DNA from 4 places in the Streptomyces sp. NPDC096323 genome. Region 4 is predicted to be linked to each of the others. Evidence: riboswitches for the same ligand, from Rfam matches in the RefSeq annotation. Region 4 holds a riboswitch; each other region holds the start of a gene.
What was found. A riboswitch is a leader RNA that binds a small molecule or an ion and turns the genes downstream of it on or off. The one in region 4 is predicted to bind cyclic di-AMP.
Positions count from the first base shown of each region.

Region 1: another riboswitch for cyclic di-AMP. It lies ahead of ABTX18_RS14660 (M23 family metallopeptidase); the one in region 4 lies ahead of ABTX18_RS21745 (transglycosylase family protein).
Region 2: another riboswitch for cyclic di-AMP. It lies ahead of ABTX18_RS33085 (LysM peptidoglycan-binding domain-containing protein); the one in region 4 lies ahead of ABTX18_RS21745 (transglycosylase family protein).
Region 3: another riboswitch for cyclic di-AMP. It lies ahead of ABTX18_RS15865 (C40 family peptidase); the one in region 4 lies ahead of ABTX18_RS21745 (transglycosylase family protein).

Region 1 is NZ_JBEOSI010000004.1:713,321-720,397, reverse strand. Features, by position in the region: gene ABTX18_RS14665 (aldo/keto reductase) at 1-415, opposite strand, end outside; gene ABTX18_RS14660 (M23 family metallopeptidase) at 624-1,796, opposite strand; cyclic di-AMP (ydaO/yuaA leader) riboswitch at 1,808-1,962, opposite strand; gene ABTX18_RS14655 (PP2C family protein-serine/threonine phosphatase) at 2,292-3,473, opposite strand; tRNA gene ABTX18_RS14650 (tRNA-Met) at 3,666-3,739, opposite strand; gene ABTX18_RS14645 (hypothetical protein) at 4,163-4,531, shown strand; gene ABTX18_RS14640 (SHOCT domain-containing protein) at 4,635-5,045, shown strand; tRNA gene ABTX18_RS14635 (tRNA-Lys) at 5,354-5,427, opposite strand; gene ABTX18_RS14630 (amino acid permease) at 5,519-7,077, opposite strand, start outside.
Region 2 is NZ_JBEOSI010000015.1:77,957-85,033, reverse strand. Features, by position in the region: gene ABTX18_RS33100 (FecCD family ABC transporter permease) at 1-183, shown strand, start outside; gene ABTX18_RS33095 (FecCD family ABC transporter permease) at 264-1,313, shown strand; gene ABTX18_RS33090 (ABC transporter ATP-binding protein) at 1,321-2,154, shown strand; cyclic di-AMP (ydaO/yuaA leader) riboswitch at 2,452-2,636, shown strand; gene ABTX18_RS33085 (LysM peptidoglycan-binding domain-containing protein) at 2,640-3,533, shown strand; gene ABTX18_RS33080 (FG-GAP repeat protein) at 3,729-5,222, shown strand; gene ABTX18_RS33075 (NAD(P)H-dependent amine dehydrogenase family protein) at 5,333-6,412, shown strand; gene ABTX18_RS33070 (carboxymuconolactone decarboxylase family protein) at 6,409-6,888, shown strand; gene ABTX18_RS33065 (GMC oxidoreductase) at 6,982-7,077, opposite strand, start outside.
Region 3 is NZ_JBEOSI010000005.1:231,632-238,708, forward strand. Features, by position in the region: gene pcrA (DNA helicase PcrA) at 1-2,347, opposite strand, end outside; cyclic di-AMP (ydaO/yuaA leader) riboswitch at 2,606-2,772, shown strand; gene ABTX18_RS15865 (C40 family peptidase) at 2,771-3,949, shown strand; gene ABTX18_RS15870 (hypothetical protein) at 4,134-4,727, shown strand; gene ABTX18_RS15875 (hypothetical protein) at 4,771-5,124, opposite strand; gene ABTX18_RS15880 (C40 family peptidase) at 5,481-6,536, shown strand; gene ABTX18_RS15885 (GNAT family N-acetyltransferase) at 6,578-7,077, shown strand, end outside.
Region 4 is NZ_JBEOSI010000007.1:366,146-373,222, forward strand. Features, by position in the region: gene ABTX18_RS21735 (cytochrome P450 family protein) at 1-365, shown strand, start outside; gene ABTX18_RS21740 (transglycosylase family protein) at 472-1,446, shown strand; cyclic di-AMP (ydaO/yuaA leader) riboswitch at 1,746-1,916, shown strand; gene ABTX18_RS21745 (transglycosylase family protein) at 1,921-2,664, shown strand; gene eno (phosphopyruvate hydratase) at 3,017-4,297, shown strand; gene ABTX18_RS21755 (FtsB family cell division protein) at 4,399-4,869, shown strand; gene ABTX18_RS21760 (DUF501 domain-containing protein) at 4,953-5,486, shown strand; gene ABTX18_RS21765 (Ppx/GppA phosphatase family protein) at 5,578-6,522, shown strand; gene ABTX18_RS21770 (NAD(P)/FAD-dependent oxidoreductase) at 6,958-7,077, shown strand, end outside.

The DNA of each region.
Region 1 (7,077 bases), on a different contig from region 4:
CGGTGATGATCTCCTCGACCGGGACCGTCTCGTCGTCGAAGTGGGTGTAGTAGAGATCGATGTGGTCGGTGCCGAGCCGGCGCAGCGACTCCTCGGCGGCGGCCTTGATGGTGGTGCTCGAGAGCCCCGTGTACGCGGGGTGGGCGCCGACCTTGGTCGCCACGACGATGTCGGAGCGGTTGCCGCGCGCCGCGAGCCACTTGCCGATGAGGTTCTCGGACTCGCCGCCCTCGTTGCCGGGGACCCAGGCCGAGTAGGAGTCGGCGGTGTCGACGAAGTTGCCGCCGGCCGCCACGTACGCGTCCAGAACGGCGAAGGACTGCGCCTCGTCGGCGGTCCAGCCGAAGACGTTGCCCCCGAGGGCGAGCGGGAAGACCTGAAGGCTGGAGGAACCGAGCTTGCGGAGAGAAGTCATGGGTGCAACAACGGCTTCCCCCGGCACCGCTATTCCGTGGCCGGTACACCTGAACCGCGGCCGCGGCCGCGGCCGGGCTGCGGCTGCGGCTGCGGCCCGACACATACCGCGAGGGCACGGCCGCGGACAGACCGGCAGCCCTGACGTCGGGGGGAGCGTCAGGGCTGCCGGGGTCGCGGGGCCGGAGAACCGGCGCGGGGAAACGGTCTCAGACCGTCAGGCCACGGGCGCGCAGCCAGGCCATCGGGTCGATACCGGTGCCGTCCGGGGTGTGGACCTCCAGGTGGAGGTGCGGGCCGGTCACGTTGCCGGTCGCGCCGACGCGTCCGATGGTGTCGCCCGTCGTGACCTTCTGGCCGATGCTCACGTCGATCGAGGACTGGTGGCAGAACCACACCTCGGTGCCGTCCTCGAGCTCGAGGACCGTGCGGTAGCCGTAGGAACCGGAGTAGCCGGCCGACTTGACCGTCCCGCTGTGGACGGCCTTGATCGGTGTACCGGTCGGCGCCGCGAAGTCGAGACCGGTGTGGTAGCCGGAGGACCACATCGATCCTGCCTCGCCGAAGGTCGAGGTGATCGTGTACGAGGAGGTGGGGATGGCGTAGCTGGCGGCGAGCTTGGCCAGCCGCAGGGCCTCCGCCTTCTTCGCCGCCTCCTCCGCCGCCTTCTTCTTCTCGGCGGCGATCTTGGCCTCGGCGGCGTCCTGCTGCTTCTTCGCCTCGGCGGCGGCCTTTTCGGCGGCCGCCTTCTCCGCGGCGGCCTTGACCTCGGCGTCGGCGGCGTCCTGCTGCTGCTCGGCCTGCTGGAGGATGCGGGCGCGGAGGGCCTCACCGGCGTCGGTGGTGCCCTGCTCGGCCTCGGCGGTGGTGATGCCGGCGGTGGTCAGCGGGGCGGCAGAGGTCGCGGCCGCCGTCTTCTCCGCTGCGGATTCGGACTCCTCGCCCGAGAACAGCGCGCCGACGCCCGGAAGGGACTTGGCGTCGGGGAGGTTGTCCGCGAGGGAATCGGGAAGAGAAATGGAGACCGGCGGCTTGCTCTGGGCGGTGGCCATGCCACCCGCACCGACGGCCGCGATGACGCCGACGCCGAGGACGGTGGAGCTGCGGGCCAGACCATTGCGCTGCTTGGCGACGCGGTGCTTGCCGCGCACGGGGCGGACGGACTCCTCGGTGGGGTTCCATTCCTCCCAGGTCCGCTCGGACCCGGCCTCGTCGGCGCGGAAGTCGTTTCCGAAGACGCTGCCCCGATCGGTCCCGTGGTCGGTCGCGTAGTCGGTTCCGTACTCCGTACCGAAAGCGGTGGCGGGCCGGGGCGCGAAGTCATCGCCGTACTCGGACCCGAACCGGGAGGGAGCTTCGGGGGCAGGCTTGTTGGACGCCACGGGGGCGCACTCCTTTCCTTCCTTCTCGCCTACCGGGTTAGCTGACGGGTTCGGAGCAGGAAGGTCTCCTACGGGTTCTCCGTCTCGTGGGACAAGACAGAGACACCCGATTCACCCCATGTAGGTGGTTCCCCGGTTCCCTTGCGGAATTCGGCGCTCGCGCACGGTGCCGCCACTGACGGCGGCTGGGACAACCGCGCTGCGTTATCGAACGTTAATAGACACCGGGGTCCGATTCCAAGCTGTTCCCACTGATCGTTCACGCCCTTGGCCTGGACTTTACGGGACACAACCGGGTGGAATCGGACGAGTTGATCGCGCCTCAGCTACCGGTCAGTTCCTGACGTTGCGTCACATGTTATGCGGAGTGATGCGCTTCGGTTACGGACGGTGGCATGGCATCAAGGCCGCCACCCGCTTCCCACCCCACTCCACTCCCGCCCAACGGACCTCCGGCTCATCCGCCGCGCACGGCCGCCTCGGCGGACCTCCGGCTCATCCGCCGCCCAGGCCGACGATCTTCACGGTCCTGCGCCGGTCGGGCTGGCCCTCGGTGGGCCGTACGACCGCGAGCAGCGCCATGTCGTCCGTCGACTCGCCACCCGTGTGCAGCCGTACGTCATCGGTCAGCGCGGAGAGCAGCTCGTCGGGCCCCGGGAAGATCCGTCCCCGTAGCCGCTCGGCGGGGTCGTAGAAGACGCCTTCGGCGTTACGGGCCTCGGAGAGGCCGTCCGTATAGAGGAGGAGCGTCGCGCCGGGAGGCAGGTCCCACTCGTCGGCCCGGTCCGGCCACTCCCCCAGACCCATCCCCAGCGGCAGCGCGGGCATCGAAGGACCGAGCACCTCCACCACCCCGTCGGTGTGCAGCAGCAGCGGCTCGGGGTGGCCGCGGTTGACGATCCGCGCCCGCGCCGCACCCGGCTGGATCTCCGCGAGCACGGCGGTGACGAACCCCTCGAACGCGTCGAGGCCACCGCGCCGGTCCGACTCCCGCGCCAGCGCCCGCTCCAGCCGCTGCGCCACACCCTCCAGCGTCTCCTCCTGCTCCGCCGCCTCCCGGAAGGCCCCGATGACCACGGCCACCGCCTCCACGGCGTCCAGCCCCTTGCCCCGCACGTCCCCGACCACGAGCCGCACGCCCTGCGGGGAGTCCGTCACCGAGAACAGGTCACCGCCGACGAACTCGTCCGCCTGCGCCGCCTCGTACCGCGCGGCCACATGCAGCCCGCCGATCCGCTCGGACGGCGTCGGCAGCACGGCACGCATGGCGGTCTCCGCGATGACACGGGCCGAGGCCAGCTGCTCGTTGCCGCGCCGCACGACCCCGTTGATCACGACCGCGAGCACGGAGACGGTGAGGACGGTGACCAGTTCGATGGCGGGCACGACCTGGAGCAGGGTGCCGCTGTAGGCCCGCAGCCCGACGACCGCCAGCAGCGCGGCGACCCCGGCACGGACGGTGCCGGCCAGCGAGGCGAACGGTGCGGCGATCAGCGGGGCAGCCGCGTACAGGGGGATGGCGGTGAACTCGGGCGGGCTCAGGACGTCGAACAGCACGCCTCCGACGATCATCAGCCCAGGCAGCACCCGGACGAACCGGCGGGTCCGCACCCCTCCGCCACGTCTGAGCCGCCGCTTCTCCCGCTTCCCCACCTGCTGATCTCCTGCCCGGTACATCCACGGCCGCGGACGGTACCGCGTACCACCACCCCCAGGCTTCCCGCAGCGGGGTCGCGTGGCGACTCCTCGTCGGCCAATGGGGGTACGTACGCGGCATGCGGCTCCCGCACCGACCGGCCCGGCGGGCCGACGGCGCCACAAACGATTCAGGCCCGGCACGCTGTATGCGTGCCGGGCCTGAGTCTTCAGTAGCGGGGACAGGATTTGAACCTGCGACCTCTGGGTTATGAGCCCAGCGAGCTACCGAGCTGCTCCACCCCGCGTCGGTAAACACAACTCTACGGCATGTTCGAGGGACTCATGACCACCCGGCGCGCACGCCCCCCGCAGGCCGTGTGCGCCCCGGCCCGCTGCCCGCGCCCCGGCCGAGGGCACCTGGAAGGCACCCGACTCACCAACCGCACGCTGCGAGCGGGCTGTTCTGCGTCACCAAGCCACAACAAACCAGCTCTGCCGCCCCTTTTGAGAGCCGCGCGCGACCGTCCCCGGCGCGGGCGACCTCCGGTGACCGTTCAACGTGTAGAAACCACGAAGGTGTTGCGAGGAACACGTGTTCTGCCGCAAGGTAACTGCTGCATCCCCCGGACCGGTGGGCTGCCCGTGCGAGCAGGCCCGGAGCGCGCACTCGCCGCGCCCCGAAAGCGCTCCCGGTCTCTCATCGCAGCCTGTCTGGAGGGCCCTCGACGATGACCGCACCGCTCACGCCCACTCCCGCCCCGGCCACCTCGCCCTCGCCCGTACGCGGCGCCGTCATCAGCGGCGTCATCGGCGGTCTCATCGGTGCGGTGATGAGCGCGGTGGTGAACTACGCCGCCGTCGGCCTCCCGGACAGCGAATCGGCCAACGCGATCAACCACGCGATATCGGGCCTGATCAGCGGGTTCCTCGCCGGCTTCATCGGAATCCTGGCGCACAACCGGAAGACCGCAGCGAACGCACGCGCGGCAGCGGTCACCGGCACGCCCGCGACCCCGCAGCCGGCCGAGCCCGCAGAGCGGTCCACCGACACGGTCCCGGCCGAGGCGCCGGGCGCAGCCCCCGTACCGGAGAAGTAGCGGCGTACTCCACACCGCCTGCAACTCCAACAGGCGAAGGCATAAATGCGGTGATATGACTGATTTCGGATTCAGTCATTCGACGCGGTGCCTGGAGTGGACGATGGACGACTACCCCCTGCTCAACCTCTTCTGGACCATGCTCTGGTTCTTTCTCTGGATCATGTGGCTGTTCCTGCTGTTCCGGGTCATCATGGACATCTTCCGCAGTGACGACCTGGGCGGATGGGCCAAGGCGGGCTGGCTGATCGTGACGCTGGTACTGCCGTTCGTGGGCGTGCTGGTCTACGTGATCGCCCGGGGCAAATCCATGGGAACGCGTGACGCGAAGGACGCCAAGGAACGCGACGCGGCCTTCAAGGCGTACGTGAGAGACGCGGCGGGCACCTCCGACGCGCACGGCTCACCGAAGGGCAGCCACGTAGAGGACCTGTCCAAGCTCGCGGACCTCAAGGACAAGGGCGCGATCACGGAAGAGGAGTACCAGCGGGCGAAGACGAAGCTCCTCGTCTGACTACTCCCGTACGGCGAGAGAACGACGCCGGCGGGGCGAGAGAACGACGCGGGCGGGGCTTCCCCGATGTGCCACGCCCGCGTCCTTCGTCGGAGGAGACCCATTCCCGGCCGAGGCGCTGAGGCGTATCCAGGACACCATCGAGTGGCGACCTGCCCGGGCTTGTTGATCAACAACACTGCCCCCTCCGGCGCCGAGTGCGCTGCCGACGCACCCGAGGGCCCGGAACGACGAAGCGCCCCGACCGGATGGGACCAGTCGAGGCGCTAAGTTGCAGGTCAGATGGGGTTTCCCCGCCCTGCTTCGCGTAGGCCGTGTGGGACTCGAACCCACAACCAACGGATTAAAAGTCCGCTGCTCTGACCAATTGAGCTAACGGCCCTCGGCGAATCACCCCCGAGCATAGCCCGCCGTGGCCCGGCCGCCGATCGGGTATCGGTTGCCGGGCCACGTCGTCGTGGCAGCGGCCTCGTTCAGCGGGAGGCGTTGCGGGCGATCGTGCGTTTGTGATCGGGGTTGAGGAACCAGTGACGGGCCGAGGCGAACCACCAGGTCGCGGCGAAACCCAGGACCACCAGGACGGCGACCGGGGCGTAGTTGAAGGTCTCCCAGGTGACGGGCGAGAGCTGGGGCAGCATGAAGAGCACGGTGATGACCACGACCCACACCACCGCGACGATGCCGATCGGACGGGACCAGCGGCCCAGGTGCCAGGGGCCGGGACGGAAGTCGTCGCCGCGCAGAAGACGGAGCAGGGTCGGGATGACGTAGGCGATGTAGAGGCCGATGACCGCGATCGAGGTGACGGCCGCGTACGCGGTGAGGTTGATCAGGTACGGAAGGCCCAGGGCCAGCGCGGCGACGGCGGCCAGCCACACCGCGGCCACGGGCGTGCGGGTGCGGGGGCTCACCGTGTGCCAGACCCTGGAGAAGGGCAGGGCGCCGTCCCGGGAGAACGCGTAGATCATCCGGCTGTTGGCGGTCACGGACGCCATCCCGCAGAAGAGCTGGGCGCCGATCACCACGAGGAGCAGCAGCTTGCCCGTGGTGGCGCCCAGGGCGTCGAGGAGGATCTGGGCGGGCGGTGCGCCGGTCGGGGAGGCCAGGGCTCCGTCGTACGACTGGATGGCGAAGGTGAAGCCGAGGAGGAGAACGAATCCGGCGATCCAGGAGGTCCAGATGGACTGGACGATGCCGCGCGGTCCGGCCGTCGCGGCGTCGTGCGTCTCCTCGGTCATGTGGGCGGAGGCGTCGTAGCCGGTGAAGGTGTACTGCGCCATCAGCAGCCCGATCATCACCACGTAGAAGCCGCTGCCCCACCCGGTGTTGTTCACGAACTCGGTGAAGACGAACGACGCCGACTGATGCGAATCGGGTACGAAGGTCAGCGCGCCGACGATGACGGCGACGCCGAGCACGTGCCACCAGACGCTGACGCTGTTGAGGACCGCGACGATGCGCACGCCGAACGTGTTCAGGAGGCCGTGCAGCAGCAGGATCGCGGCGAAGAGGAGGATCGTGCGGCCGGGGGTGACCTCGAAGTCGAACTGGAGGTTCAGATAGGCGCCGAGGAACGACGCCGCCCCGAAGTCGATCCCGGCGGTCACGGCGACCTGGCCCAGCACGTTGAACCAGCCGGTGAACCACGCCCACGCGGCCGCCGAGCGGGGCGGGGCCAGCCGGTGGGCCCAGAAGTACAGGCCTGCGGACGTCGGGTACGCCGAGCAGATCTCGGCCATCGCCAGCCCGACGAACAGCGTCATCAGTCCGACGCCGACCCAGCCCCAGGTGATCAGGACGGGACCACCTGTGTTCATGCCGAACAGGTAGAGCGTGAGGCAGCCGGAGAGCACCGAGATGATCGTGAACGAGACCGCGTAGTTGGAGAAGGCGGACATCCGGCGGGCGAGGACCTGCGTGTAGCCCAGCTCGGCCAGCCGCGCCTCGTCGGAGCCGGGGGGTGGGGCGGAAGGGGCCGAAGTGGCGGGCGGGGACGTTGTGCTGGACCCAGGCTTCGACAGGCTCTGTGGGG
Region 2 (7,077 bases), on a different contig from region 4:
GCCGGTCTCGTCCTGTCCGCCCTGATCGCGGCCGACATCATGATCCTCGCGGACATCCTCGCGCGGATCGTCATCCGGCCCTGGGAGACCCCGGTCAGCGTGCTGCTCGCCTTCGTCGGCGGCCCCCTGCTCGTGTGGATCGCCCGCTCCTCCCGGCTGTCCACGGCGGGAGTCCCGGCATGACGGACGTAACCGAGGCTGCTCCCGGCGGGACTTCCCGCATGACTGACGTGACCCCAACTGTCCATGGCGGCAGTCCCCGCATGACGGACGTGACCCCGCCCGACAGCGTCGTGCTCCGCACCGGAACGCTGTCCTGGCTCCTGCCGAGGCGCAGCGTGCTGGCCGCCGCGCTGCTCCTCCCCCTGCTGGCTCTCCTCATCACCCTGGCGGTGATGGCGAGTTCGTCCGGAATGAGCCTGTCGCAGACCCTCTCCGGACTCCTCGGAACGGGCGACGCGGGCACCGTCATGATCGTGCGCGACTTCCGGCTGCCCCGCATCTTCACCGGTCTGCTGGTCGGCGCCGCACTCGGCATCGCGGGCTGCCTCACCCAGACCCTGGCCGGCAACCGGCTCGCCACACCGGACCTGGTCGGCGTCAACGAGGGCGCCACCGCCGCCGTGGTCGCGGCCGCCGCGGGGTCCGCCACCGGCATGGTCGGCAACTGGTGGCTCGGGCCGATCGGCGCCGTGGCCGCGGCCGTTCTGGTCGTCCTGTGCGCCGGAGGGGCGGGCAGCGCGGGCTACCGGCTGCTGGTCGCCGGGATCGGCGTCTCCACCTTCATCGGCGCGGTGAGCGACCTGATCATGTCGCGCGAGAACGACAACACGGCGGGCGGAGTGTTCCTCTGGGCCGTCGGCAGCCTCAACGGGCGTGACTGGGACGCCGGTGTACCGCTGGGGGGCGTACTGCTGTTCCTCGTCCCCCTCGCGCTGGCGGCCGGGCACCGCCTCCAACTGCTGCGCCTCGGCGACGAGGTGGCCGCCTCCCTCGGCGTCGACCTGGGCCGGGTACGTACCGTCGCGCTCGTCCTCGCCGTGCTGCTGGCCGGCACGGCGGTCGGTGTCGGCGGCCCCATCGCCTTCGTGGCCCTCGCGGCGCCCATCCTCGCCCAGCGGCTGACCGGCCCCACCCGTGTCCCGGTCACCGGCTCGGCGCTGACCGGAGCCGCGCTGATCGCCGCGGCCGACGCGATCGGACGCGTCGCCGCTCCGGTCGAGCTTCCCGTCGGGGTCGTCACCAGCGTCCTCGGCGGCCCCTTCCTCCTGTGGGTACTGCTGCGGCCCGACCCGGCCGCCGGAAAGGCGTGAGCCGCACATGACCGAGCATCCGACCGGCACGAAGGCGGGCCTCGAAGTATCCGGCCTGCACGCCGGATACCCGGGCCGTCCCGTCGTCGAGGACGTCTCCCTCTCCGTCCCCGCCGGACAGGTCGTCGCGATCGTCGGTCCCAACGGCTGCGGGAAGTCGACCCTGCTGCGGACCGTCGCCCGCCTCCACCGGCCCGCGTCCGGCACGGTCCTGATCGGCGGGACGGACATCTGGGAGACCGGCCGGCGCCGGGCCGCCCACCATGTCGCCCTGCTGCCGCAGTCGCCGCGGGCCCCCGAGGCGGTCACCGTGGCCGGCCTCGTGCGCTACGGCCGCAGCCCGCATCAGGGGCTGCTGCGCCAGTGGTCGCGCGAGGACGAGCAGGCGGTACGCGACGCGCTCGAGGCCACCGGCACGACAGCCCTGGCCGCCGAGCGCGTCGACCGGCTGTCCGGCGGCCAGCGCCAGCGCTGCTGGCTCGCGATGGTCCTGGCCCAGCAGACCCCGGTAGTCCTGCTCGACGAACCGACCAGCGCCCTCGACCTCGGGCACGCCGTCGAGGTCCTGGAACTCGTCCGCGAGGTCGCGGCTGCCGGCCGCACCGTCGTCATGGTCCAGCACGACCTCGCCGCCGCGGCCCGATACGCCGACCTGCTCGTCGCCATGAAGGGCGGCCGGGTCATCGCCCGGGGCGCCCCCCGCGAGACGGTCGACCAGGCCCTGGTGAAGGAGCTGTACGCGATCGATGCCGACGTGCTCGCCGCCCCGGGTGACGGATCACCCGTCGTGGTGCCCCGCAGCCGGGCCCACGCGGCCGTGCAACCGACACCGGCTGCGTAATGTCCTGATTGACCGTTTGCTCCGGAAGATCGGGAATGCCCAATGGGGGCCGTGTTTCCGCAGGTCATAGCTGCTGAGTAGCTGACAAATCGCCCCTTTCGGACACAGTGGCCAGCGTCACGTTTCCCGCCCCCGACGCAGAACCGGAAGCGCGGGTTCCCAGTCGCGCCAAGAAAGTTGGCCCGCTCCGGTGTGACCGGCGTCGCACATTTCCTTTGATTGATCTTGCGCGGCAATTGTGATCAGTAATTCCGGGCTTGTTATGCCCTGCCTTTCTCGCTTACGGTCACGGTCAATCCGGACGGAACGCCGAATCCTGCCGCCGTCCGGTAACCCGACCACTCACGTACGGCAGGAGCGGGGGACCCAGGTTTGCCGCCGTTCCGGAATCCGGAGCGGCTAGGGGTGAAGTCGCCATGTGCGGCCGGACATCTCCAGTCCGAACCCGACAGCTCACCTCGCAGGCGGCGGAGAGGAAAAGCGCCATGCCCATCAAGGGTCAGCACCGTCGTTCCAAGTCCACCTCCCTGGCCCGCGGTTTCATCGCCGTGAGCGCTGGTGGAGCCGTTCTCGCGCTCCCCCTGATCGCCGCCGGATCGGCCTCCGCCGCGCCGGCCACGTCGGTCGCCGCCGAAAAGGCCGTAGCCCCGACTTCCGTCGCCGGCAAGGAAATTGCCGTGCAGAAGGCGGAGTCCACCACCTATTCCGTGATCTCCGGCGATTCGCTTTCCAAGATCGCCCGCGGGCATTCCCTCAGCGGCGGCTGGGAGCGGCTGTACAAGGACAACCGCAGCGTGGTCGGCGGCAACCCGGACCTGATTCACCCCGGCCTGAAGCTGACCATTGGCGCCAAGTCCGCAGCCGCCGCCCCCAAGGCCGCGACCAAGAGCGAATTCAAGGCCGAGACCACGTCCGGCAGCGCCTCCCAGCCGTCGGCCGACCGTGCCGAGAGCGCCGACCGCGCCGACCGTTCCGAGCGGACGGCGGCGCCCGTCGCCGAGCAGACCGCCGCGACGACCCCGGCGGAGACCGCCCCCGCGCAGACCGCGACGGCGTACACCGACGACCTCGACGGCTGGATCAAGGAGTCCCTCGCCGTCATGGCCGAGCACGGCATCCCCGGCAGCTACGACGGCATCTACCGCAACGTCATCCGCGAGTCCTCGGGCAACCCGCAGATCGTCAACAACTGGGACTCGAACGCCGCCGCCGGCATCCCGTCCAAGGGCCTGCTCCAGGTCATCCAGCCCACGTTCGACGCGTACCACGTGCCCGGCACCTCGCTGGACATCCTGGACCCGGTCGCCAACATCACCGCCGCGTGCAACTACGCCGCCGACAAGTACGGCTCGATCGACAACGTCTTCGGGGCCTACTGATCCCACCGCGGTCCCGCCTCACGCGGAGCCGTAGAGCAGGGGTGGAAGGGAGCTGAACGGCTCCCTTCCACCCCTTTTGCCATGCCGTACAACCTTTGTGCCACGGTGCCGGTCAAACAGGGCGCCAGGAGGGTAACGGGCTCTTCCCGGCGTCCCCTCCTCTCGCCCGGTCGCCTTTGATCCGAGGAGCCGCTCGTGCGCACCTACCGTTCGGCCGCCGTCGCCGCGGCCTCGTTCCTCCTGATCGCGGGGGCAGCCATCGCCGCGCCCTCCGCCTACGCCGGCACCCCCGGCGGAACGCACGCGAACGACCGCAACACCGATTTCAACGGCGACGGTTACGAGGACGTGCTCACCGGCGCCCCCGGCGGAACCGTCGGCGGCAAGAAAGGCGCGGGCTACGTGACCGTGCAGTACGGCGGGCCGGCGGGCATCGGCACCAGCCGGGGCGCCGTGCTCAGCCAGAACACCACCGGGGTGCCGGGCGCCGCCGAGGCGGGCGACGGCTTCGGCCGCGCCCTGGCCTCCGGCGACCTCGACGGGGACGGGTACGACGACGCGGTCGTCGGCATCCCGGGCGAGAACCTCGAACCGGTGACCGACGCGGGCGGGGTCGTCGTCCTGTGGGGCTCGGCGAAGGGGCTCTCCGGCGCGGTCAGCGACTGGCTGCAGGCGGAGGAGCCCGTCGCCGGCGCCAGGTTCGGCGGCGCGCTCGCCGCGGCGCACTTCAGCCCCGACATCCCCGGCGACCAGCTGGCCGTGACCGACCGCACCGACCTCAGCCTCTACCAGTACGACGCGGCGGCCCGGCGGAAGGCCGCGTCGCCGGCGCCCGACTCGCGCAGCAGCCTCATCCCCGGCACTCCGGGGCGGGAGATCGTGCCCCGGGCGATGACGACCGGCGACTACGACGGCAACGGTCTCGCCGACCTCGTCATCTCCGGCGTCACCATCGGCGAGGAACCGGGACACGGCTGGTCCGCGGTCTTCCTCGGCGAGGTCCAGGGACTCCGCTACGACCACGACCTGCGCGGCGGCCCCGCCGTCGCCTCCGGCGACATCAACAAGGACGGTTACGACGACCTCGTCACCGGGGAGCCCAGCAGCCCCGACGACGGCGGCGAGTCGACGACCGGCGGTGTCGTCGGTGTCTACTACGGCAGCCAGGGAGACGGACCCGTCGGCGCCGAAGGTTCCGGCACCCCGCCCGTGTGGTGGACGCAGGACACTGCGGGCGTCCCCGGAACGGCGGAGGCCGGCGACGGATGGGGCGCCGACCTCTCCGTCGCGGACACCAACGGGGACGGATTCGCGGACGTGGCAGTCGGCGCCCCCGGCGAGGACATCGGCACGGTCGCCGACGCGGGAGCCGTATGGGTCCTGCGGGGTGCGGCCGACGGGCTCACCGCCAACCGCGCCGCGTCCTGGGACCAGAACTCGGTGAACGTGCCGGGCGTGCCCGAGAAGGGTGACCGCTGGGGCGGCCAGGTGCGGCTGACCGATCCCAACAAGGACGGGCGTTTCGGTCTGCTGTCCGCCGCGCCCGGTGAGGACGCCGGCGACGGTGTGGTCTGGGTGTTCTCGGCCGGCTCGGGCGGTGTGACGGCCGCCGGCTCGTGGACCTTCAACGCCGCACCCTTCGGCGGGGCGAAGGCGGGCGCCGGATACGGAACCGCCATCGACGAGTAAGGGCGTCGGCAGAACGGGCCGGGGCGGCCGCGGGACCCGCCCCGGCCCGCTCCGAACCCGGTGCGCGATGGCACTATGAACCTTTCCTCCCGCGCGCTACCCTCCGCCGCATGATTTCCACGGTGGTCTGGGGTACCGGCAATGTCGGCCGCGCGGCCATCCGCGCGGTCGAAGCCCATCCGGCCCTGAAACTCGCGCACGTACTCGTCCACGACCCCGCCAAGGCGGGCCGCGACGCGGGCGCTCTCGCCGGTCTGGACCGCGATCTGGGCGTCGCGGCGACCGACGACATCGACGCGGTGCTGGCCACCGCCCCCCGTGCGGTCGTGTACGCGGCCTCCGGAGACATTCGCCCCGACGAGGCACTGGCCGACATCACCAGGGCGGTGGCCGGCGGCGCCGTCGTCGTCACCCCGGCGCTGTACGCGCTCTACGACCAGCGGGGCGCCCCGCCCGAACTGCGCGAACCGGTGCTCGCCGCCGTCGCCGGCGGTGGCGGCTCGCTCTTCGTCTCCGGCGTCGACCCCGGCTGGGGCAACGACGTACTGCCCCTGCTGATCAGCGGACTCGGCACCACGGTCGACGCGATCCGCTGCCAGGAGATCTTCGACTACTCCACGTACGACCAGCCCGACTCGGTCCGCCACCTGATCGGCATGGGCCACCCCATGGAGTACGAGCCCCTCATGCTCGCGGACTCCGTCCCGACCATGGTGTGGGGCGGCCAGATACGGCTGATGGCGCGGGCCCTGGGCGTGGAACTCGACGACATCCGCGAGACCATGGCCCGGCGGCCGCTCGAGGAGACCGTCACCACCAGGACGATGGGCGACTTCGAGGCCGGCACCCAGGGCGCGGTCCGCTTCGAGGTCCAGGGCATCGTCGAGGGCGAACCCCGCATCGTCATCGAGCACATCACCCGCATCCACCCGTCGTGCGCCCCGGACTGGCCGTCGCCGCCCGACGGCGCCGGCGCCCACCGGATGATCATCGAAGGGCGCCCGCGCATCGAGGTCACCGTCGAGGCCACCGACGAGGGGGAGAACCGCTCGGCGGGCGGCAACGCCACCGCCGTCGGCCGGCTGGTGAACGCCATCGACTGGCTGGTGGACGCCGAACCCGGTCTCTATGACGCCCTCGACATCCCCCTGCGTCCCGCAGCCGGCCGACTGGGAAGGAAGCAGCCGTGATCATCGACATCCCCGAGGGCCAGGAGCCGATCGGCTACGTGTGGGGCGACATGGTCCCCGGCATCGGCATGGCCGCCGCGAACTTCTCCCTCTCCGTGTACGAGCACACGACGCTCGGACTCCGCGAGTTCGAGGCCGCCCGGCTGCGCATCGCGCAGATCAACGGCTGCCTCTTCTGCCTGGACTGGCGCACCGAACGCGACGGCCACAAGGTCGAGGAGGAGTTCGCCGGTGCGGTGAGCGAGTGGCGCACCACGGAGTCGTTCGACGACCGGACCCGGCTGGCGGCCGAGTACGCCGAGCGGTACGCCCTGGACCACCACGGCCTGGACGACGCGTTCTGGGCCCGGATGACCGCGCACTACAGCCAGCACGAGATCGTCGAGCTGAGCATGAGCATCGGCTCCTGGCTGGCGTTCGGGCGGCTCAACCATGTGCTGGGCCTGGACGCCGTCTGCGTTCTGCCGGGGCACTGAACTGGCCGCCGGACGGGCCCGGTTGGTACCCGTGTCCGGTAGGAGGCCTGCCCGTCGTCTCCTACCGGAAGGTCCGCCCCCGCGGATCCGCTGTCACAGGTCGGTGGCGATGATCTTCTCGATGTTCCGTTCGGCGAGTGCCGTGATGGTGACGAACGGATTGACGCTGGTGTTGCCGGGGATCAGCGA
Region 3 (7,077 bases), on a different contig from region 4:
CCTCGACCGCCGTCACCGTGCCCAGACCGAACTGGTCGTGGGTCACCCGGTCGCCGGCCACCAGCGTGATCGTCGGCTTGTCCGAGGTCCGCCGCGTCGCGAAGCCCGAGGGGCCGGAGCGTGCGCGGGACGCGGAGAGCGACGAGGTGATGCCCGATGTCGGGCCCGCCGCGGCCGCCATCGGGCCCTTGCGCTTCCACTCCAGGTGCTGGTCCGGGATCTCCTCCAGGAACCGCGACGGCGGGTTGTACGCGGGCTGGCCCCACGCGCTGCGCATCGCCGCCCGGGTGAGATAGAGCCGCTCGCGGGCACGCGTGATGCCGACGTACGCCAGCCGGCGCTCCTCCTCCAGCTCCTTGACCTGGCCCAGCGCCCGCATGTGCGGGAAGACGCCGTCCTCCATGCCGGTCAGGAAGACCACCGGGAACTCGAGGCCCTTCGCGGTGTGCAGCGTCATCAGCGTGACGACGCCGGAGCCGTCCTCGTCCTCGTCGGGGATCTGGTCGGCGTCGGCGACGAGCGCGACCTTCTCCAGGAATTCGGCGAGGGTGCCCGCGCCTTCGTCCTCCGCCCGCTCCTGCTCGAACTCGAGGGCGACGGAGGCGAGTTCCTGGAGGTTCTCGATGCGGGTCTCGTCCTGCGGGTCGGTGGACGCCTGGAGTTCGGCGAGATAGCCGGTCCGCTCCATGACGGCCTCCACGACGACCGCCGGTCCGGCGCCGGACTCCACGATCGTGCGAAGCTCCTCCATCAGCGTGTTGAACCGCTTGACGGCGTTGGCCGAGCGGGCCGCCATGCCGTACGCCTCGTCGACGCGGCGCAGCGCCTGCGGGAAGGAGATCTTCTCGCGCATCGACAGCGCGTCGATCATCGCCTCGGCGCGGTCGCCGATGCCGCGCTTGGGCACGTTCAGGATGCGCCGGAGCGGGACGGTGTCCTCGGGGTTGGAGAGGACCCGGAGGTAGGCCAGGACGTCCCTGACCTCCTTGCGCTCGTAGAAGCGCACGCCGCCGACCACCTTGTAGGGCAGACCGACGCGGATGAAGATCTCCTCGAAGACACGGGACTGGGCGTTCGTGCGGTAGAAGACGGCGACGTCGCCCGCCTTCGCGTCCCCGGCGTCCGTGAGCCGGTCGATCTCGTCGGCGACGAACTGCGCCTCGTCGTGCTCGGTGTCCGCGACGTAGCCCGTGATCCGGGCGCCGCTGCCGGCGTTGGTCCAGAGGTTCTTCGGGCGGCGGCTCTCGTTGCGCTCGATCACCGCGTTGGCCGCGGACAGGATCGTCTGCGTGGAGCGGTAGTTCTGCTCCAGCATGATCGTCGTGGCGTCGGGGTAGTCCTCCTCGAACTGGAGGATGTTGCGGATGGTCGCGCCGCGGAAGGCGTAGATCGACTGGTCCGCGTCACCCACGACGCACAGTTCGGCGGGGGCGTTCTCGGGACCGGCCGGGCCGACCAGTTCCCGTACGAGCGTGTACTGGGCGTGGTTGGTGTCCTGGTACTCGTCGACGAGGACATGACGGAAGCGGCGGCGGTAGTGCTCCGCGACGTCGGGGAACGCCTGGAGCAGGTGGACCGTCGTCATGATGATGTCGTCGAAGTCCAGGGCGTTGGCCTCGCGCAGCCGGGACTGGTACAGCGCGTAGGCCTGGGCGAGGGTCTTCTCGAAGCCGTCCGTCGCCTGGCCGGCGAAGGTCTCCTCGTCGATCAGTTCGTTCTTCAGGTTCGAGACCTTCGCCGTGAACGACTTCGGCGGGAAACGCTTCGGGTCGAGATCGAGATCGCGGCAGACCAGGGCCATCAGCCGCTTGGAGTCGGCGGCGTCATAGATCGAGAACGAGGAGGTGAAGCCGAGCCGCTTCGACTCACGGCGCAGGATCCGTACGCACGCGCTGTGGAAGGTCATGACCCACATGGCGTTGGCCCGGGGCCCGACGAGCTGCTCGACGCGCTCCTTCATCTCGCCGGCGGCCTTGTTGGTGAAGGTGATCGCCAGAATCTGGCCCGGGTGCACCCCGCGCTCGGCCAGCAGGTGGGCGATGCGGTGGGTCAGTACGCGGGTCTTGCCCGAACCGGCGCCGGCGACAATGAGCAGCGGGGACCCGGCGTGCACGACGGCCGCGCGCTGCTCGGTGTTCAGCCCGTCGAGCAGCGCGGCCGCGTCGATGACGGGCCGGTGGGCCCCGTCACGGTAGTACGCGTCGCGGGGCGGCGGGGGCCCGTCGAACACGCCCGCGAAGAGGTCCTCCGGCACCGCTTCGGGTGCGGAGTCCTCGGGGGGCGGCGGGGGCCCTTCCTCCGTGTGCTGGAGGCCGGCCAGGAAACTGTCGTCAAAGAGGCTGCTCATCGCCTCCCGAGTCTAGGGCGCCCCACTGACACTCCGGGGCAGAGTGACGAAGCACGCACCCAGCACCGCGCACACAGAGCGATCGGCGGACCGCACCGCGTCCGGGAATCCCGGTCCCCGCCTGCCCGCGGCACCCCGATCCGCCGAGGTCACGAAAATGTATCGGGCATATCGAACATCAACCTTCACAGCGGCACCATGGGTTGGCTAGCGTGCTCGTTCGGGCGGCCCGTACCCCCAGAGGCGATCCACGCCGAGCGGGCTTCCACGCCGAATCCGGGCTGTCCTTCAGGGGAGTCCGGAACCGGGGACCCACACGCATCACCGGGGTGAATCGGTCCGCAACCCCCACCAGGACCGTAGGGCAGCCTTCCGTTCCGCCCGAACCCGACAGCTAACCCGGTAGGCGGTCCACGGAAGGAGATGCCGGCCTTGGCATCGCATCGCAAACCGCGCACTCCCCTGCGCAGCTCCGGCCCCGCCGTCGGGCTCACGACGGCCGCCCTGGCGTCGGTGACCCTGCTGTCCTCGCAGAGCGCACTGGCCGCTCCGGCTCCCAAGCCCAGCATCGAGGACGTGCAGAAGAAGGTCGACGACCTCTACCGGCAGGCGGGCACCGCGACCCAGCAGTACAACCAGGCGAAGGAGGCGACGGCCGGGCAGCGATCCAAGGTGGACACGCTGCTGGACGACGTCGCCCAGCGCACCGAGAAGCTGAACGAGGCCCGCAGGACGCTGGGCACGTTCGCCGCCGCCCAGTACCGCGGCGGCACCCTCGCCCCGACCGCCACGTTCTTCCTGGCCGACGACCCGCAGTCGTTCTTCGACCAGACGCACCTCATGGACCGGATGACCGAGCGCCAGCAGCGCGCCGTGTCGGACTTCCGTACGCAGCAGGCGAAGGCGTCCAAGCAGCGGGCCGAGGCCGTGGCGAGCCTGGAGACGCTCACCGAGTCGCAGGCGACGCTGCGCACCAGCAAGCAGAACGTCCAGACGAAGCTGTCCGAGGCCCGCGGCCTGCTGTCGAAGCTGACCGCCGAGGAGAAGGCGCGGCTGGCCGAGCTGGAGCGCAAGAAGGAGGCGGAGGCCAAGCGCAAGGCGGCGGAACTGGCGAAGAAGCAGGCCGCCGCGAAGGCCGAGGCCCAGCGCGAGGCCGCGGCGGCCGAGGCGGCCGCCGAGGAGGCCGGCAGCGGCACGGGAACGGACACCGGGACAGGCACGGACTCGGGCACGGGCGCGGACGCCGACGCCTCGACCAAGGCGGACAAGGTCATGGCGTTCGCCGAGGCGCAGCTCGGCAAGCCGTACGTCTGGGGGGCGACCGGCCCGGCCTCGTACGACTGCTCGGGGCTCACCCAGGCGGCCTGGAAGGCGGCCGGCGTCGACATTCCGCGGACCACCTGGGACCAGGTGAACGTGGGCACCCGGATCGCCACGGCGGATCTGCAGCCGGGGGACCTGGTCTTCTTCTACGACGACATCAGCCACGTCGGCATCTACAAGGGCGACGGCATGATGATCCACGCGCCGAAGCCGGGGGCGAACGTGCGCGAGGAGTCGATCTACTACATGCCGATCTACGGGAGCGTGCGTCCCGCCTAGAAACGGCCCGCGGCAGGGGCGCCGGAGCCTGCCCTGCGGGGTTCGCGTGCCGGGTACCAAACGGCCGGCGGCAGGGGCGCCGGAGCCTGCCCTGCGGGGTTCGCGTGCCGGGTACCGTGCGGAAGGTGCCCGGCACCGGACGGGCAGCGCACACAGGACGAGCACCCTGCAGGAGTGAACGACCGTGAAGATCTTGGAGAGCGTCCGGGACCTGGCCACCCTCGGCACCTTCGGCCAGGCCAGGCTGTTCTCGGCGGCCTGCGCCGAGCGCACCGCGGGGGTGCTCCTGCGGTACCTCGCCGACGAGAGCCGCCCGGCGGACCAGGACACCTGTGTGGCCGCCCTGGAGCTTCTGTGGGAGATCACGCCGCCGGACGAGGACGTGGCCGCCGCCATGCACCGCCGGCTGAGCGTGCTTCCCGAACTCGCCCCGGAGCTCCGCCCGGACGGCCTCACGGCGGCGGCGGTGCTCGCGCTCAGGGCCTTGTTCGCCGGGGTGGCGATGCTCATCGACCAGGGCCCGGACGGCGCGGCCGGCCCCTCCGAGTCGGCGCGGGCGCTCGCCCGGGCACTGGACACGGGGGACGGCGCGACGGCCGCCGAGGAGGACGTGATCCAGGATCGGGACGTCGAGCGGATCATGGCGTGGAGTCCCGAGGAGCAGACGCTGCACGTCCACGGGCTGCGCGCGTCGGCCGCGGAGACGGGACGCGCGCGGCTGACCGCGGCGGAGGCCCGCTACGGCCTCGGCGACGGGGCGCCCGGCGGGCGGGAGTAGCGCCGTAGGCCTCCGGCCCCGGGAGCCGAGCCCGGCCTGCGCCTCAGGTCCAGAGCGTGGCGATGAAGATGTTCACGATCGTCAGTCCGCCGACCGCCGCGAAGAGGCCCTTGTCCACCTTCTCCTCGTCGCGCTTGACGTAGACGAGCCCGAGGATCACGACGAGGATCAGCAGCTTGATGCCGATCTTGACGTTGTTCACGGGGTGGTCGTCGGCCTGGTCGAGGCCGACCAGGGCGATTCCGGTGACGAGCATGGTCAGCGCGCCGTGCAGCATGGCCGGGACGAACCGTGCCGTGCCCGCCCCCATCGCCTTCATCTGGGTGAGGAAACCGCCCAGCAGGGAGGCGATGCCGATGATGTGCAGGGCGACGAAGACATCGATGAGTACGCGCATGGTTCCGCAGCCTAGCCGCGGCCATATCAGCACTCCGCGGCCAGGTGGTAGTGAGCGACTACTTGACCGTGAGATGTACCAATTGCCTGATTCTGGCGCAATTTTTCCGATCGCCAGGCGACAACGCAACGCCAAATTCACACAATAAGCGTCACTACAACTCTTTCCCGTGTCCCGGGTTTAGCGTCCCTATCCAGGTGACCGGCACAGGCCGATCCGTTCCCGGGCGGCGTTCCCCGGTCACCCCGCCGAGGTTCCGGCGCCGGGCCGCTCCCCCTGTTGGCGGCCCGCCTCCGGGCCGGGCGGGCCCGTCGGTAGTCCCCGGCGGGCTGTCGAGAGGAAGGACGCCCGCCCTCGTGGCAGCGCACCGGAAACCCAAGCAGCGCCGGTACACCGGCTCCGCTGCCCGCACCGCAGCGACGCTGGCCTTCGCCGGGGCCGCCACCGCTGCCGCGTTGCCGGGATCCGCGCACGCCGATCCGGCGCCGACCCCCGCCCAGGTGAAGGCCGAGGTGGACCGGCTGTACCGGGAGGCGGAGGTCGCCACCGAGCAGTACAACGGGGCCAAGGTGAAGGCCACCGCCGCCGAGAAGTCCGTGGACGCCCTGCGCGACGAGGCGGCCCGCCGGACCGCGCGCCTCAACGCCGCACGCGACGCGCTCGGTTCGTACGCCGCCGCGCAGTACCGCTCCGGCGGCCTCGACCCCGCCGTGCAGCTGGTGCTCTCCTCCGACCCCGACCAGTACCTCGAGCGCGCCTCGTACGTGGAACGGGCCGGGCAGCACCGCGCCACCGAGGTCCGCACCGTGCAGCGCCAGGTCGCGGAAGTGGCCCAGGTCCGCACCGAGGCCGCCGGTCAGCTGACCGAGCTCGCGAGCCGCCAGGCGGCCCTGAAGAAGCACAAGGCCACGGTCCGCACCAAGCTCGCCGAGGCCCGGCAACTGCTCGCCCGCCTCTCCCCCGCGGACCGCGCCTCCTACGACGCCTCGGACGGCTCGTCCGACGGCCGCGGCGGCGTCCACGCCGACCGCAGCGCCCCGCGCGGCTCGGAGCAGGCGCCCAACTCCCGTGCCGCCGAGGCGGTCGCCTTCGCGTACACCGCCCTGGGCAAGCCGTATGTCTGGGGCGCCACCGGCCCCTCCTCGTTCGACTGCTCCGGCCTGACGCAGGCCGCCTGGCGCTCTGCGGGCGTCTCGCTCCCCCGGACCACGTACACGCAGATCAACGCGGGCACCCGCGTAGCGCAGTCCGAACTCGCCCCGGGGGACCTGGTGTTCTTCTACTCGGGCATCAGCCATGTCGGCCTCTACATCGGCAACGGCCAGATGATCCACGCCCCGCGCCCCGGAGCCCCGGTCCGCATCGCCCCGATCGACCAAATGCCTTTCGCGGGGGCGACCCGGGTGGCATAGGCTCCCGCCTTCCGAGCCAACTGCCCGAAGGACACTCACCCATGCCCATGGACGTCGACGTCCAGACCCACACCCGTACGCTCACCCTCCGCTCCCCGGACCATGTCCGGGTGGGCCCCTTCGCGATCCGCTACAACCCCGGCTGGTCGCTGAAGTTCGCCAACTACGCGATCCCCGACCAGGGCGCCGAGCCGACGCCCGCCGAAGTCGACGCGCTGATCGCGGCGTTCCGCGAGCTGGACCGGATGCCGCGCCTGGAGTACCTGCCCACCTGGGCGCCCGCGGTCGAACCGGCGCTGCTGGCCGCCGGGTTCACCGAGGAGAACCGCGCCCCGCTGCTGGCCTGCTCCCCGGGCGGACTGCTGCCGCCGAAGCCGGTGGACGGCCTGGTGATGGCGGAGCCCGCCACGGACGCGGAGTTCGACGCCGCCGCGCTCGTCCAGCACCTGGGCTACGGCGGGACGGGCGAGCCCGAGGCGGGCATGGCGCAGTGGCTGCGCACCGCCGCGAGGGACGGCGGGGTCGCCGCCCTCGCGACCGT
Region 4 (7,077 bases):
AGGCGCTGACCATCGGCGGGCAGCGGGTCGGCGAGGGAGACCCCGTGCTCGTGGTGCTGGCGGCCGCCGACCGGGACCCGGAGCGCTTCGGCGAGCCCGACACGCTCGACCTCGCGCGGCGTGACAATCAGCACCTTGGTTACGGTCACGGAATCCACTACTGCCTGGGAGCGCCGCTCGCCCGGCTGGAGGGTCAGGCCGCCCTCGCCACGCTCCTGAAACGCTGTCCTGACCTGCGACTTGCGGGGGAACCCGCCGATTTGCGGTGGCGTGGCGGGCTCATCATGCGCGGACTGCGCACCCTTCCGGTCGAGTTCACGCCGGGCCCGGTCCACGGTGAAAGTGACACTCTGTCAACTCTGTGACTTTCACGTGATCTCCGCTGCATCGACTTGTGACACACGTTCGAGTCCCGCTAGGTTCACCGTTCGACTCACCAGTCACCTCGTCAGTCACACGGAAGGCATCCCCATGGGCTCCGCGAACGGCAGACACCGTCGCCCTCGGCAGGCACCCGCGATCATCGTCGCCGCAGGCGTGACCGGCTCGGCCATCGCCATCCCGCTGCTCGGCGCGGCAGGCGCGCACGCCGCCGACGCCTCGACCTGGGACCGGGTGGCCGAGTGCGAGAGCGGCGGCATGTGGAGCGCCGACCTCGGCAACGGCTACTACGGCGGCCTGCAGTTCTCGCAGCAGGTCTGGAAGTCGTACGGCGGCGAGTCGTACGCCGAGCGCGCGGACCTCGCCAGCCGCTCACAGCAGATCGCCGTGGCGGAGAAGGTCCTGGACGACCAGGGTTACAAGGCATGGCCCAGCTGCGCGGTCGTCTCGGGCCTCGCTGTGGACACCGGGCTGCCGGGCGTGGACCCGGGCAGCGCGCCCTCCGCCGACCCGACCGGAGCCGCGGACCCGTCCGTGAGTGCCGACCCCGCCGACGACACCCCTGGGGCGGACGACGCGTCCCCGGAGGCGACGCAGCCGGCGCGCGGGGCCACGGGCCGGGCGGGCGACGATGCGGCGGACAAGGCGACGGGCGGGAGCGGGAAGCGGGACGCGTCGGCGTCCCCGTCGGCCACGCCGTCCACCACGCCCTCGGGTGACACCACCGAGGCGGGCGCCTCCGAGGCGCGGCAGGACCAGGGGCAGGCGGGCAAGCACCGCGGCACGCCGGCCCCCGAGGAGACCCGGGAGACCGGTCGCGGCAGTGACCGGGACGCGGGGCGGCACGCCTCGCGCGGTGACGGGGACGCACGCGACGCCGGTGTGGCGGCCTCTGACGGCACGTACACCGTCCGCGACGGCGACAACCTCTGGGCGATTGCTGACGCACAGAAGCTGCCCGGCGGCTGGACGGGGCTGTACGAGGCCAACAAGGCGGAGGTGGGCTCCGACCCGGACCTCATCCTCCCTGGCCAGAGCCTCGATCTCGGCCTGCAGGCCGAGTGAGTCAGGTCTGATGATCAGCTGAAAACACCCAGAAATTGGGGTAGTTAAGAGGCCTATGTCCCACTTTTGACCAAGTGAGACATGGGTCTCTTCGTGTGAACTGGCGTGTCTTGTCCGGGAGGCCCCGCCGCATCCGTTCCCACCTGCGCAAATGGTGGTTCTTCGGATGACCGGAAGGGCTGTTTATGCGGTATGTCCATCTTGGGATATGAGGCTCAGTGTGTTTACGGTCGGAACCGCTCGCACCGCGGGCCCCGTCGACCGTCACGCCGAATCCTGCCGTCGGTCGAAGGGAACAGACGCGTAAAGCGCCGTAGGCAGGAGCGGGGGACCCAGGTAGGCGCCGGGCCGATCGTCGCAGGACGCATCGGGACCGGCTTGGGGTTAAGTCGCACGCAAGGACGTGCGACCGGGCAACTCACTTGGCCCGAACCCGACAGCTCACCTCGCAGGCGTCGGTGAGGAGAAGTCTCGATGCTGCTCAAGAGCAAGGGCAACAAGCACCGCCGCCCGTCCAAGGTCGTCCGCATCGCCACGCTCGCCGGTGTCACCGGTGCCGCCATCGCCGTGCCGCTGATGGGTGCGACCGGCGCCTCCGCCGCCTCCGTGTCCACGTGGGACGCCGTCGCCCAGTGCGAGTCCGGTGGCAACTGGTCCATCAACACCGGCAACGGCTACTACGGCGGCCTGCAGTTCTCGCAGTCCAGCTGGGCCGCCGCCGGCGGTACCCAGTACGCGCCCCGCGCCGACCTGGCCACCAAGGCCCAGCAGATCGCCACCGCCGAGAAGCTCCTCGCCCTTCAGGGCCCGGGCGCCTGGGCCTGTGCAGGCGCCGGCAACCTGAGCAACGACGGTGTCGACCCGGGCGTCGACACCGGCTCCTCCGACGCCAAGTCCGAGGCGGCCCCGAAGCAGCAGTCGGCGCCGGCCGAGAAGGCCGAGCCGAAGAAGGCCGAGCGCGCCCAGGCCCCCGCCACCAACCGCTCGGACCGCTCGGCCGCCCCCAAGGCCGAGTCGAAGACGGTCACCACCCCGACCGGCAAGAAGGTCGAGAAGGGTGACGGCGAGTACAAGGTCGTCGCCGGAGACTCGCTCAGCACGATCGCCGCCGACCACAAGGTCGAGGGCGGCTGGGAGAAGCTCTTCGAGCTGAACAAGGACATCGTCAAGGACGCCGACCTGATCTACCCGGGTCAGCAGCTCCACCTGACGAAGTAAGCAATCGTCCGACGAAGTAATCGCCTGGCGAAGCAGCCGCCTGACGGGTAGTCGCCGGCGAAGCGGTCGCGGTCTCTCCTCGCCGATCGGTCCGGCCGCCCCGGCCCGGTGCGCACCTTCCCCCGTGCGTGCCGGGCCGGGGCCCGTCGCGTTTCGCGCTTACTCGTTCAACTGTTGTTGTTACTCGCCAGTAAAATTCTGGCGCTTTGTCCCGCTGTGCCTGCCCTTGGGTCCTTTTTCGTCCCAGGGGACGGGCGGTCGGCCGGTTGGGGCGGCCCGGCCGGTTAGGCTCTTGGCGCAAGGCCAAAGCGACCCTGCACCACCAGCGTCATATCCCAGAAGGAGATGCCTCGTGCCGTCCATCGACGTCGTCGTAGCCAGGGAAATCCTCGACTCCCGCGGAAACCCCACGGTCGAGGTCGAGGTCGGCCTCGACGACGGCAGCACGGGCCGTGCTGCCGTTCCGTCAGGCGCCTCCACCGGCGCGTTCGAGGCCATCGAGCTTCGTGACGGAGACCCCAACCGCTACCACGGGAAGGGCGTCGAGAAGGCGGTCTTGGCCGTGATCGAGCAGATCGGCCCGGAGCTCGTCGGTTACGACGCGACCGAGCAGCGGCTGATCGACCAGGCGATGTTCGACCTGGACGCCACGGAGAACAAGGGCTCGCTCGGCGCCAACGCCATCCTCGGCGTCTCGCTCGCCGTGGCCCACGCCGCCTCCGAGGCCTCGGACCTGCCGCTGTTCCGCTACCTCGGTGGCCCGAACGCGCACCTGCTGCCCGTCCCGATGATGAACATCCTCAACGGTGGGTCGCACGCCGACTCCAACGTGGACATCCAGGAGTTCATGATCGCGCCGATCGGTGCGGAGTCCTTCTCCGAGGCCCTGCGCTGGGGCGCCGAGGTCTACCACACGCTGAAGAAGGTCCTGAAGACCAAGGGCCTGTCGACCGGTCTCGGCGACGAGGGCGGCTTCGCGCCGAACCTGGAGTCGAACCGCGCCGCCCTGGACCTCATCGTCGAGGCCATCAAGGAAGCCGGCTACGCCCCGGGCAAGGACATCGCGCTCGCGCTCGACGTCGCCGCCTCGGAGTTCTACAAGGACGGCGTCTACGAGTTCGAGGGCAAGTCCCGCTCGGCCGCCGAGATGACCGAGTACTACGAGGAGCTCGTCTCCGCGTACCCGCTGGTCTCCATCGAGGACCCGCTGTACGAGGACGACTGGGCCGGCTGGAAGGTCATCACCGACAAGATCGGCGCCAAGGTGCAGATCGTCGGCGACGACCTCTTCGTCACCAACCCGGAGCGTCTGGCCCGCGGCATCGAGGAGGGCTCCGCCAACGCCCTGCTCGTCAAGGTCAACCAGATCGGTTCGCTGACCGAGACGCTGGACGCCGTCGAGCTGGCCCAGCGCAACGGCTTCAAGTGCATGATGTCGCACCGTTCCGGCGAGACCGAGGACGTCACCATCGCCGACCTCGCGGTCGCCGTGAACTGCGGCCAGATCAAGACCGGCGCCCCGGCCCGCTCGGACCGCGTCGCCAAGTACAACCAGCTGCTGCGCATCGAGGAGATCCTCGACGACGCCGCGGTGTACGCGGGCCGCTCGGCGTTCCCGCGCTTCAAGGGCTGACACGAAGCCGGGCGGGGCTGAGCGCCCCGGCCTCCGTCCGTCCCCGCACTCGGTCCCGTACCGTGTGCGGGGACGGACGTGCGTAATGGGGAGGCGGAGACATGGCCGCGAAGGACCGGGACCGGTTCTCCACCGCGACCCGGCTGCGGTTGCTCGGCGAGCAGACCGCGGCCCGCGTCTACAGGTCGCAGAACCGCCGTCAGGCCCGCCGCTCCCGGCTCACCGGCCGGGCCGCCTTCCTGGCTCTGATCGTGTGCTCACTGATCGTCGCCCTCGCGTACCCGATGCGGCAGTACGTGTCGCAGCGCGACGAGATCGCCGACCAGGAGCGGATGGCCCAGGAGGCCGAGGCGCGTACCGAGGAGCTGCGCGACGAGAAGGCGCGGCTCCAGGACGACGCGTACGTCAAGCGGCTGGCCCGTGAGCACCTGCACTACCTTCTTCCGGGGGAGACCGGTTACACCGTGGTCGACCCCGACGCGGTCAAGGAGCGCAACGGGAAGCCGGAGGACACCGACCGGCCCTGGCACTCCAACCTGTGGGACGGCGTCGACAGCGCCGACCGCGGCTGAGCCGCGTTTCCCTTCGCGTCCCTTCTTCTTGTACATCTGCAGAACCGCAGTTCGAGCAGTCCGATCAGAACCCCTAGGCAGGCATGGAAACGCCCCCTCCCCAGACCGAGTCCACCGCGCCCACCGACGCGGACATCGCCGCGTTCCAGCAGCAGCTGGGGCGCCCGCCGCGCGGGCTGCGCGCGATCGCGCACCGCTGCCCCTGCGGCAACCCGGACGTGGTCGAGACGCAGCCCCGGCTGGAGGACGGCACGCCGTTCCCGACGACGTTCTATCTGACGTGCCCGCGTGCGGCGTCCGCGATCGGCACGCTGGAGGCGAACGGGGTCATGAAGGAGATGACCGAGCGCCTCGGTACGGACCCCGAGCTGGCCGCGGCCTACCGGGTCGCGCACGAGGACTACATCGCACGGCGTGACGCGATCGAGGTGCTGGAGGGGTTCCCGAGCGCGGGAGGCATGCCGGACCGGGTGAAGTGCCTGCATGTGCTGGTCGGTCACTCGCTGGCCGCGGGGCCGGGGGTGAATCCGCTCGGGGACGAGGCGATTGCGATGCTGCCGGAGTGGTGGCGCAAGGGTCCGTGCGTTTCGCCGTGCGGCGCGCCGGACGAGGGCTGACCGTCCGTACCCGGGGGCGCTGCCCCCGGACCCCCGCTCCTCAATCTCCCCCCAGACTTCGTCCGGGGGGACCCCCAGGAGGCTTGAAGACATGACACGCGTGGCCGCCATCGACTGCGGTACCAACTCGATTCGTCTGCTCGTCGCGGATGCCGATCCCGAGAGCGGGGAGCTCGTTCAGCTCGACCGGCGGATGGAGATCGTCCGGCTCGGGCAGGGCGTCGACCGGACCGGGCGGTTCGCGCCCGAGGCGCTGGAGCGGACGTTCGCCGCCTGCCGGCAGTACGCGGCGGTGATCAAGGAGCACGGCGCGGAGCAGGTCCGCTTCGTCGCCACGTCCGCCTCCCGGGACGTGGAGAACAGGGACGACTTCGTCCGTGGCGTGGTGGACATCCTGGGCGTCGAGCCCGAGGTGATCACGGGCGACCAGGAGGCCGAGTTCTCGTTCGACGGCGCCACCAAGGAGCTTTCCGGGCGGGACGACCTCGCGAAGCCGTACCTCGTCGTGGACATCGGCGGCGGCTCCACCGAATTCGTCGTCGGCGACGACCGGGTGCGGGCCGCCCGGTCCGTGGACATCGGCTGCGTCCGGATGACCGAGCGTCACCTCGTACGGGACGGCGAGATCAGTGACCCGCCCACGGCCGGGCAGGTCGAGGCGATCCGCGCGGATGTCGCCGCCGCGCTGGACCTGGCCGAGGAGACCGTGCCGCTCACGTCGGCGGCCACGCTCGTCGGCCTCGCCGGAACGGTCACCACCGTGGCGGCCATCGCGCTGGGGCTGAAGGAGTACGACTCCGAGGCGATCCACCACTCCCGGCTCTCCCTGGAGCAGGTCCGGGAGATCGCCGGACGGCTCCTCGCGTCGACCCATGCCGAGCGTGCGGCGATCGGCGCGATGCACCCGGGGCGGGTCGACGTGATCAGCTCCGGGGCGCTGATCCTGCAGGCCGTGATGGAGCGGACCGGGGCGCGCGAGGTCGTCGTCAGCGAGCACGACATCCTGGACGGCATCGCCTTCTACGCGGCCCGCTGAGGCGTCCGGCGCAGGCGGTCGGAATGGTGCTCATCGGCACTCCGGCCTGCACTTCTGAGCTGCCCGCGAGCCCTCCGCGGGCCCCTTGGGAGACACGCCGCGACGAAGTTCGTGAACTTCTTCACAAGGAATTGGGCCCTCTGGGCCCGACTTCTGCACCGAACGGGTCCGCAGGAGGGTGCGGGGGGTCGCCCGGGTCGCATACGGGGCGGTTCCGGGTGCCTTGCGGGCGTGTGGACCGGAGGGGTGGTCCACCCTGTCCGGCGCCTCACAGGGCCAGCTCACAAGCGGTGAACAACGTTCGCCAGGGTGTCGTGGTTCCCCTGCCGGACCATGACCTGGGTCACGCGAGCGGGGCAGTGTAGCAGAGGGTGGGGGATACCTTGTGAAGGGGCTCACGAGCGTGCCCCCCGAGGGGGGTGGATACTCGATGGCATGAGCACCACGGAGCGTCCCAGGATCCTCGTAGTAGGCGGTGGGTACGTAGGCCTGTACGCAGCTCGGCGCATCCTCAAGAAGATGCGCTACGGCGAGGCGACCGTCACGGTCGTCGAC